Regions from separate parts of the Odoribacter sp. N54.MGS-14 genome, predicted to be linked through region 2. Evidence: riboswitches for the same ligand, from Rfam matches in the RefSeq annotation. Region 2 holds a riboswitch; each other region holds the start of a gene.
What was found. A riboswitch is a leader RNA that binds a small molecule or an ion and turns the genes downstream of it on or off. The one in region 2 is predicted to bind cobalamin.

Region 1: linked by a shared signal. The riboswitch ahead of WS42_RS00830 (anaerobic ribonucleoside triphosphate reductase) and the one ahead of WS42_RS03720 (5-methyltetrahydropteroyltriglutamate--homocysteine S-methyltransferase) in region 2 are both predicted to bind cobalamin.
Region 3: linked by a shared signal. The riboswitch ahead of WS42_RS08525 (PepSY domain-containing protein) and the one ahead of WS42_RS03720 (5-methyltetrahydropteroyltriglutamate--homocysteine S-methyltransferase) in region 2 are both predicted to bind cobalamin.

Annotation. Positions count from the first base shown of each region.
Region 1 is NZ_LARL01000002.1:63,750-66,018, reverse strand. Features, by position in the region: gene WS42_RS00840 (PepSY-like domain-containing protein) at 1-414, shown strand, start outside; gene WS42_RS00835 (C-GCAxxG-C-C family protein) at 479-958, shown strand; cobalamin riboswitch at 1,200-1,396, shown strand; gene WS42_RS00830 (anaerobic ribonucleoside triphosphate reductase) at 1,495-2,269, shown strand, end outside.
Region 2 is NZ_LARL01000010.1:18,176-20,444, forward strand. Features, by position in the region: gene WS42_RS03715 (acyl-CoA dehydrogenase) at 1-118, opposite strand, end outside; gene WS42_RS03720 (5-methyltetrahydropteroyltriglutamate--homocysteine S-methyltransferase) at 127-1,230, opposite strand; cobalamin riboswitch at 1,358-1,559, opposite strand; cobalamin riboswitch at 1,785-1,987, opposite strand; gene WS42_RS03725 (DUF2284 domain-containing protein) at 2,191-2,269, opposite strand, start outside.
Region 3 is NZ_LARL01000035.1:18,797-21,065, forward strand. Features, by position in the region: gene WS42_RS08525 (PepSY domain-containing protein) at 1-1,033, opposite strand, end outside; cobalamin riboswitch at 1,071-1,264, opposite strand; gene WS42_RS08530 (sirohydrochlorin cobaltochelatase) at 1,531-2,269, opposite strand, start outside.

The DNA of each region.
Region 1 (2,269 bases), on a different contig from region 2:
GAAGCTTATCTGCACCGGGCAGTCGTTGAAGATTATAGTGGAAACGATATTCCTCAGACGATTCTTACTTTTGTTACTCAAAATTATAGGCAGGCTTTACTGACTGAAGTCGGGAAATGGTCCGACGGGGCATATCAGGCGAATATGCTGGACGGCAACGAAGCTAAACAAATCTATTTCGATCGCTCGATGAACTGGCAGTATACAGAATGGCCGGTATTGTTTTCCGAAGTCCCTGCGGTGGTGAAAGAAGTCCTGAATAGTACCGCTTATGAAAACTATACCGTACGGAGCGTCGACTATCGGCAATTCCCTCAGGGAGATCGGTATCATTTTATTTTGACCCCTAAACAACAACCGGGACTCGATATGGCTTTGGATATAGATTTGCAAGGGAATATTATTACGCAATAGAAGAAATAGATTTCCTATTCTCACGGTCTTTCGTTACTTTTGCCGGACATTAAAAAATAGGATGATGGAAGACCGGATACAGCGTGCCGTCGAATTATTCCGGCAAGGCTACAATTGTTCACAGTCGGTATGTGCTGCTTTTGCAGACGAGTATGGTTATACTTTCGAACAGGCATTACGGATGTCGGCTTCGTTCGGTGGAGGGATCGGTCGGATGAGAATGACTTGCGGTGCTGCTTGCGGAATGTTTATATTGGCAGGCCTCGAAACAGGTTGTGTAGAGGGAAAAGATAGGGAAGGGAAAGAAGCGAATTATAGACTGGTACAACAATTGGCAGAGAAATTTGTGAAGCGTAACGGTTCGTTGATCTGCGGTGAATTGTTGGGGGTGACTCCCTCAAGAATCGGGTTCGATCCGGTGCCTGAAGCCCGGACACCCGAATATTATAAAAAACGTCCTTGTCTCAAAACAGTGGAAGAAGCAGCCCGAATTTGGGTGGAATATCTACAAAATGAAAAATCAAAAGTAAAAGACGAAGAATAAAATATCAATGCTGAAAAATATTAACTCGATTAATTTTTGGATTTTTATTTTGGAAAACTTTTAAATGTTTGATTGCTTGATGATTTGAATTTTGTTTTGTAGTTATATGTTGATTATCAATAGTTTGAATGTGCCGGATTCTAGATTAAAAGATTTGTATTGGAAAACTTTGATAATCTGTTACTTTGAAAAAATGTCAGAAAAGTTTCTGAAAATATTTTTCTCTTCGTAAAAAACTTTCTATTTTTGTCTTGATTTCGGTTCTTATCCTAGCGTAGGGATGAGATGAAAAGGGAATCGGGTGAGAATCCCGGACAGTCCCGCTGCTGTAAGCTCCGTAGAGCGGTTTAAACCCGAGAAGAACCACTGCCGTTATTGGCGGGAAGGTTGTTTAAACCGGGAGTAAGTCAGAAGACCTGCCGTAATTATTGTTTTCTGAGGCTTTCGAGGAAAGGCCGGAAAGAAGGATTCGCTTGTCTTTTTTTTGTCCTCTCCTTGCCTTATGAGTTATCGGTTTATGATTAAAAAGTAAAATAATGATTCAGACTGTATTGAAAAGAGATGGCCGTGTAGTTGGCTTTAATGAGGAGAAAATCGTTGCTGCAGTGAGAAGAGCGATGCTGCATACCGATAAAGGAGAAGATATGCAATTGGCACATGAAATTGCCGATCGTATCGCTTGCCGGGGACAGGAGCAGATGAGTGTCGAAGATATTCAAAACTGTGTGGAAATCGAATTGATGAAGAGCCGCCGTAAAGATGTGGCTCAATTATATATTGCTTACCGGAATCAGCGTAGTGTGGCCCGTAAAGCGAAAACCCGGGATATCTTTTTGGAAATCATAGAGACGAAATCGAATGAGGTGACCCGGGAAAATGCCAATATGAATGCGGATACGCCTGCCGGGATGATGATGAAATTTTCCAGTGAAACGACAAAGCCGTTTGTCGACGATTATTTGTTGGTAGAAGAAGTAAAAAATGCCGTTCGGCAAGGATATCTGCACATACACGATAAAGATTATTATCCGACCAAAAGTCTCACCTGCGTACAGCATCCCTTGGATAAGATCCTGAAAAACGGATTCTATGTCGGTCATGGTGAATCCCGTCCGGCAAAACGGATCGAGACGGCTAGCATCCTCGGTTGCATTTCGCTCGAGACGGCTCAGAATGAAATGCATGGCGGACAGGCGATTCCGGCTTTTGATTTTTATCTGGCACCTTATGTGCGGAATAGTTTTATCGAAGAGGTGAAAGTATTGGAAGAGATTACCGGTGAAGATTACAAACACCTGTACCATTTTCCCA
Region 2 (2,269 bases):
CTTCCGGAAAACGTTCTTCCTCGTCGACAGCTGCTGCCAACGGTTTCACTTCTTTTTCTGCAAATTCCCGGATCATTTGCAAGAATAAATTTTCTGTTTTTGATGTTGAAAAATCCATATAAATCGTTATTTATTTTTCCATACGGAATGTGCAATTTTTAACATTAACCGGATTTTGTTCCACTGTTGCTTTTCGGTAAGTTTGTTTCCCTCTTCGGTAGAAGCAAAGCCACACTGGGGACTCAGACAAAGCCGTTCCAGGGGAACATACTGGCTGGCTTCCGCAATGCGGTTTTTCACTTTCTGTTTATCCTCAAGGGCAGCATTTTTGGTTGTAATCAATCCCAAGACTACAGTTTGGTTCTGTATGAAGCGTAAGGGTTCAAAACCTCCCGAACGCTCGTCGTCGAATTCGAGAAAAAAAGCATCCACCGGGAGGTCGAATAAGGTTTCGGCAACCGGCTCATACCCCCCCCACGATGCCCAGGCAGAATGATAATTACCCCGGCAAACGTGCATTGTAATGGTCATTCCTTCCGGTCTTGAGTTCAAAGCCATCTCGTTTATCCGGGCAAAAAGGAGGGCCATTTCTTCCGCATTCACCTGTGGATTGCAGCGGAATTTTTCATCACAAAGCATACCCCATGTGCAATCGTCGAATTGGAGATAACGACATCCTGCTGCAGCGAAACCACTGATCACCTGGCGATAGGCCTGTGCTATATCTTCTAATAATCCGTCTATCTGGCCATATACTTTCAGGGTTTCATCCATATTTCCCTCGCGGATCAACTCGGCCAAAAGTTGTGCCGGAGAAGGAATCGTTTGCTTGGGTATCGCCTGGCCAGCCAGTTTCTGGATGAAACGGAAATGAGCGATCATGGGATGATTGTATCCTGTAATTTTCCCGGTCACTTTTACAGATTCCGGTCGGGTTTCCAGATTGTGAAATACATATCCCTGCCCAACTGCCTTTTTCTCTATGCCTCCTAATCCCCAAAAGAAGTCGAGGTGCCACCACGAACGGCGAAATTCCCCATCCGTAATAACCTGTAAGCCGACAACTTTTTGTTCGGCTATTAATTTTTCAATTTCTTCATCCTCGATTTGTTGGAGTGCGGCAGGAGATAATAAGCCTGATTCGAAGTCTTTTCTTGCTTTTTTCAGTCGTTCCGGTCGCAAGAAACTACCGACAATATCCGCCCTAAACGGAAGTTTTACCTGTTCCATTGATTTTAACAGAATTAAGGTAACTCACAGATAAGATAGATTGCATGTAAATGACCACTGCCCTGTACACACCAAGTACAGTTTACCAGTTCATTTATTCTGTCACCTTTCACCCGAAAGCTACGAATTAAACAAAAGTACTCAGGCAGGTCTTCTGACTTGTTCCGATTGTACGCCTTCCCACCGGACATACCGGCAGTGGCTTCCGAATGTACAACCTTTGAATAGAACTTACAGCTACGGGGATAGTCCCTGATTTTCACAGGAGTTCCCATTTTAATCCTGAATCAGTGATGACCGATTCTGAAACCTGATACCGACACAAATATAACGGAATTTATCGAATAAAAAAAAAGTTGGTTATTGTTTTGAAAAATTCAAAAGAAAATTAAAAACACCGGCAGGATGCGTCGGACGGATCCTTCAAATAAAAACAGGCCAGAAGGAAATACGAACACTCTGCCGCCTCCCACATACACCCGCATTTATCCCCGGTGTTTTAACAGTACAGTAATATATATGTGCAGGTGTCCGGCTCTGAATCCGCGAAAGCACAGACGATTGCTTGTATGGCAGGTCTTCTGACTTGCTCCAATCCAGACGCCTTCCCGTCGGAGGTATAAACGACAGTGGCAGAAGCATTGTCCGGACGTTGTAAAGAAGCTCACAGCAGCGGGGCCTGTCCGGGATTTACACCCGGTTCCCTTTTATTTCCTATACCGGATGGACATAGGAAAGCCAATACGCTTCAAAAATAGAGAATAAAATTTATTTTACAAATTTTAAGACAACTTATTTTGAAAACACCGGTAGAAATTTCAGCCCACCGATGCTTATAAACGATTCCTAAAGCGTATAAATAAAAGGCTGGAATCGATCGAAAGATAAGACCATAAAGCAACAAAATCACGCAGACACATTTCAGGTTGCCGACGCAACCACTGGAACGGAAAAACCAAACTATGGTGCAGGTTTTAAGCTTATGTCGATTGGCACATCGGTAAATAAACCACTGACTAACATCAGATATTCGGGAAAT
Region 3 (2,269 bases), on a different contig from region 2:
CAGCATCGATAAACTGTTTTTTACTGCCCGAATTCACGACATAATAAGGATATTTTCCAAAGGATGCCCACTCGATACTTTTCACATCAGACAGACTATCCACGATTTTCCGGTAATCCAAGGCATACAGATCGGCGGCCAACATTCCCCCCTCACGTCCCCGAAAACGTACTTCACGGTTCCTGGTTTTACCTTTCTGCATCCAGGAAGGAATATCCACCAGCGACATCATTCCGCTAAATACAAATGTCAGAGCAAAAACACCGAAAACCACACCGGTGATATGATGCCAACGTAACCACCATTTTTTATAAGGCGAACGCAACCCTTTCTTCCGGTTTTTCCAAAATACCCAAATCCCGATCCACAAACCGGAGAAGCACATGATAGCTCCCAATCCGGACGCCCAGATCATAAAATTAATCCAAAGCGCTTGATTTTGCCGTAGAGAAGTAAAATACACCCAATGAGGAATAGCCCCCAGCCAAGCCCAAAAGCGGGAATTCCGGTCAGTCCACTGCAACACTTTACCGCTTTTCGAAGATATATACATCTCTTGCCGGGCATCATCTTCGAACGAAAACTTATAAATCGGAAATTCTTTGGTCAAATAACCGAAAGGAATCCACTGATCCAACCGGTTTAAGGAATCTACCCGATAAGCAACCGATCCACCCAATTGTCCGGCAATCCGGCAAATCTCGTTAAAATCAGGTTTACCGACAACCTGCAATGAATCGGCATACAAACCGGCAGGTAATTGCCGCCCTTTCAGATGAAATACCGGCCGGTCGAGATACATATCTACAGACAAACCTCCTAAACGACTACTGTCGGGCAGTACCTGCAATAAAGAATCTACAGCCGGAAGCGGACCTGTCAGAGACTCCTGACGGGCTAATTTCAATTTCTGATTTACCCGTGGGAAACTATGATAAATCATTACAATCCCAGAGATAAACCACATCAGAAACAAGATACTGAGTAATAAACCGAGTATCCGATGAATTTTTCGGAAAATTTTTGTCAACATGTTTTTATCTATAATCTTATTCCTGTCCACGGGAATAGCATTATTATTATTTTCGGCAGGTTTCCTGACTCAGTCCAGAAAAGTAACCTTCCAGTCGCGTCGACCGTGGTTGTAAGAAAACTTTTCACCTTATACGAACCTCACAGTAGCGGGCACTGTTCCGGAATTGCACCGGATTCCCTCTCATTTTATGCAGAAAACATAAAATTCACCGAAAACTTAAGAGATATCAAATAAAACGTTCGTTTAATTTAGTTGAAAGTCTATAAATTTCATAATATTTATAAAGTCATGGGACCCTGCGGGCACCTGGTTAATTGACAATGAAACAATACACCCAAGGAATAGATCCTATCGGATTGATTATCAATGGTTACATTCTCATCTTCTTCCCTTCTTTATCTTTTGATGGAAGCAAAGCTTCCAATAATTGTCCATCGTCCATTGACATCTGTCCATTATTCTTTTTGCGGGTTTCCGCAAAAAGAATCGACCTTTTATTTTCCCTGCATATACCCCTTTTTCCTGGTAGCCATATCCACCGCTTTATGTCCGGCAGCAAACCGGGCATGTTGGATGAAGAGTTGCTGAACAGTTGGATTTTCTCCCAACCCTTTCAGGTAAAGATTCACTTTATAACCCTGTTTTTCAAGATTTTCCTTCCATTCGCCTGCTATATCATTTTTAGCATGATCTCCGGCAACAAACATCAGGGGGGCCAAAGTCAATGTTTTGGATTTTCCGTTTTTCAATAGCCGCAAAGCGTCTTCGTATTCCGGATACCCTTCTACAGTTCCGACATGATATTCCGGATGTCCTTCCGCTTTCAGCATATAATCGAACATAGCATACGAAGCTGTTGCAGGATCGGGTGTTCCATGGCCCACCAATAATTTTTGTCCACCTCTATCAGCCTGATTCATGGCCTCTGTAATTGCCTTCACAACCACGGCATAATCCTCAGGAGCATACAACAAAGGATTTCCGACACGAATATCTTTAAAATTCAGCGAAAGCCCTTCCACTTCGCGACGCAATTCTTTCATCTCGGTACCTTCGATTATATTCGTAGATTGTATTAAAATATGCGTATAACCTTGTTCATGCAGCTGAATGAGTGCCTGGGTCGGATTCAGGCGTTCTACTCCCCTTTCCTTCAATTTCTTCAGGATAATCCGGGAGGTCCAGGCTTCCCGGACTTCGATACCTGGAAAAGCTTCTTTCATCTTTGCATTG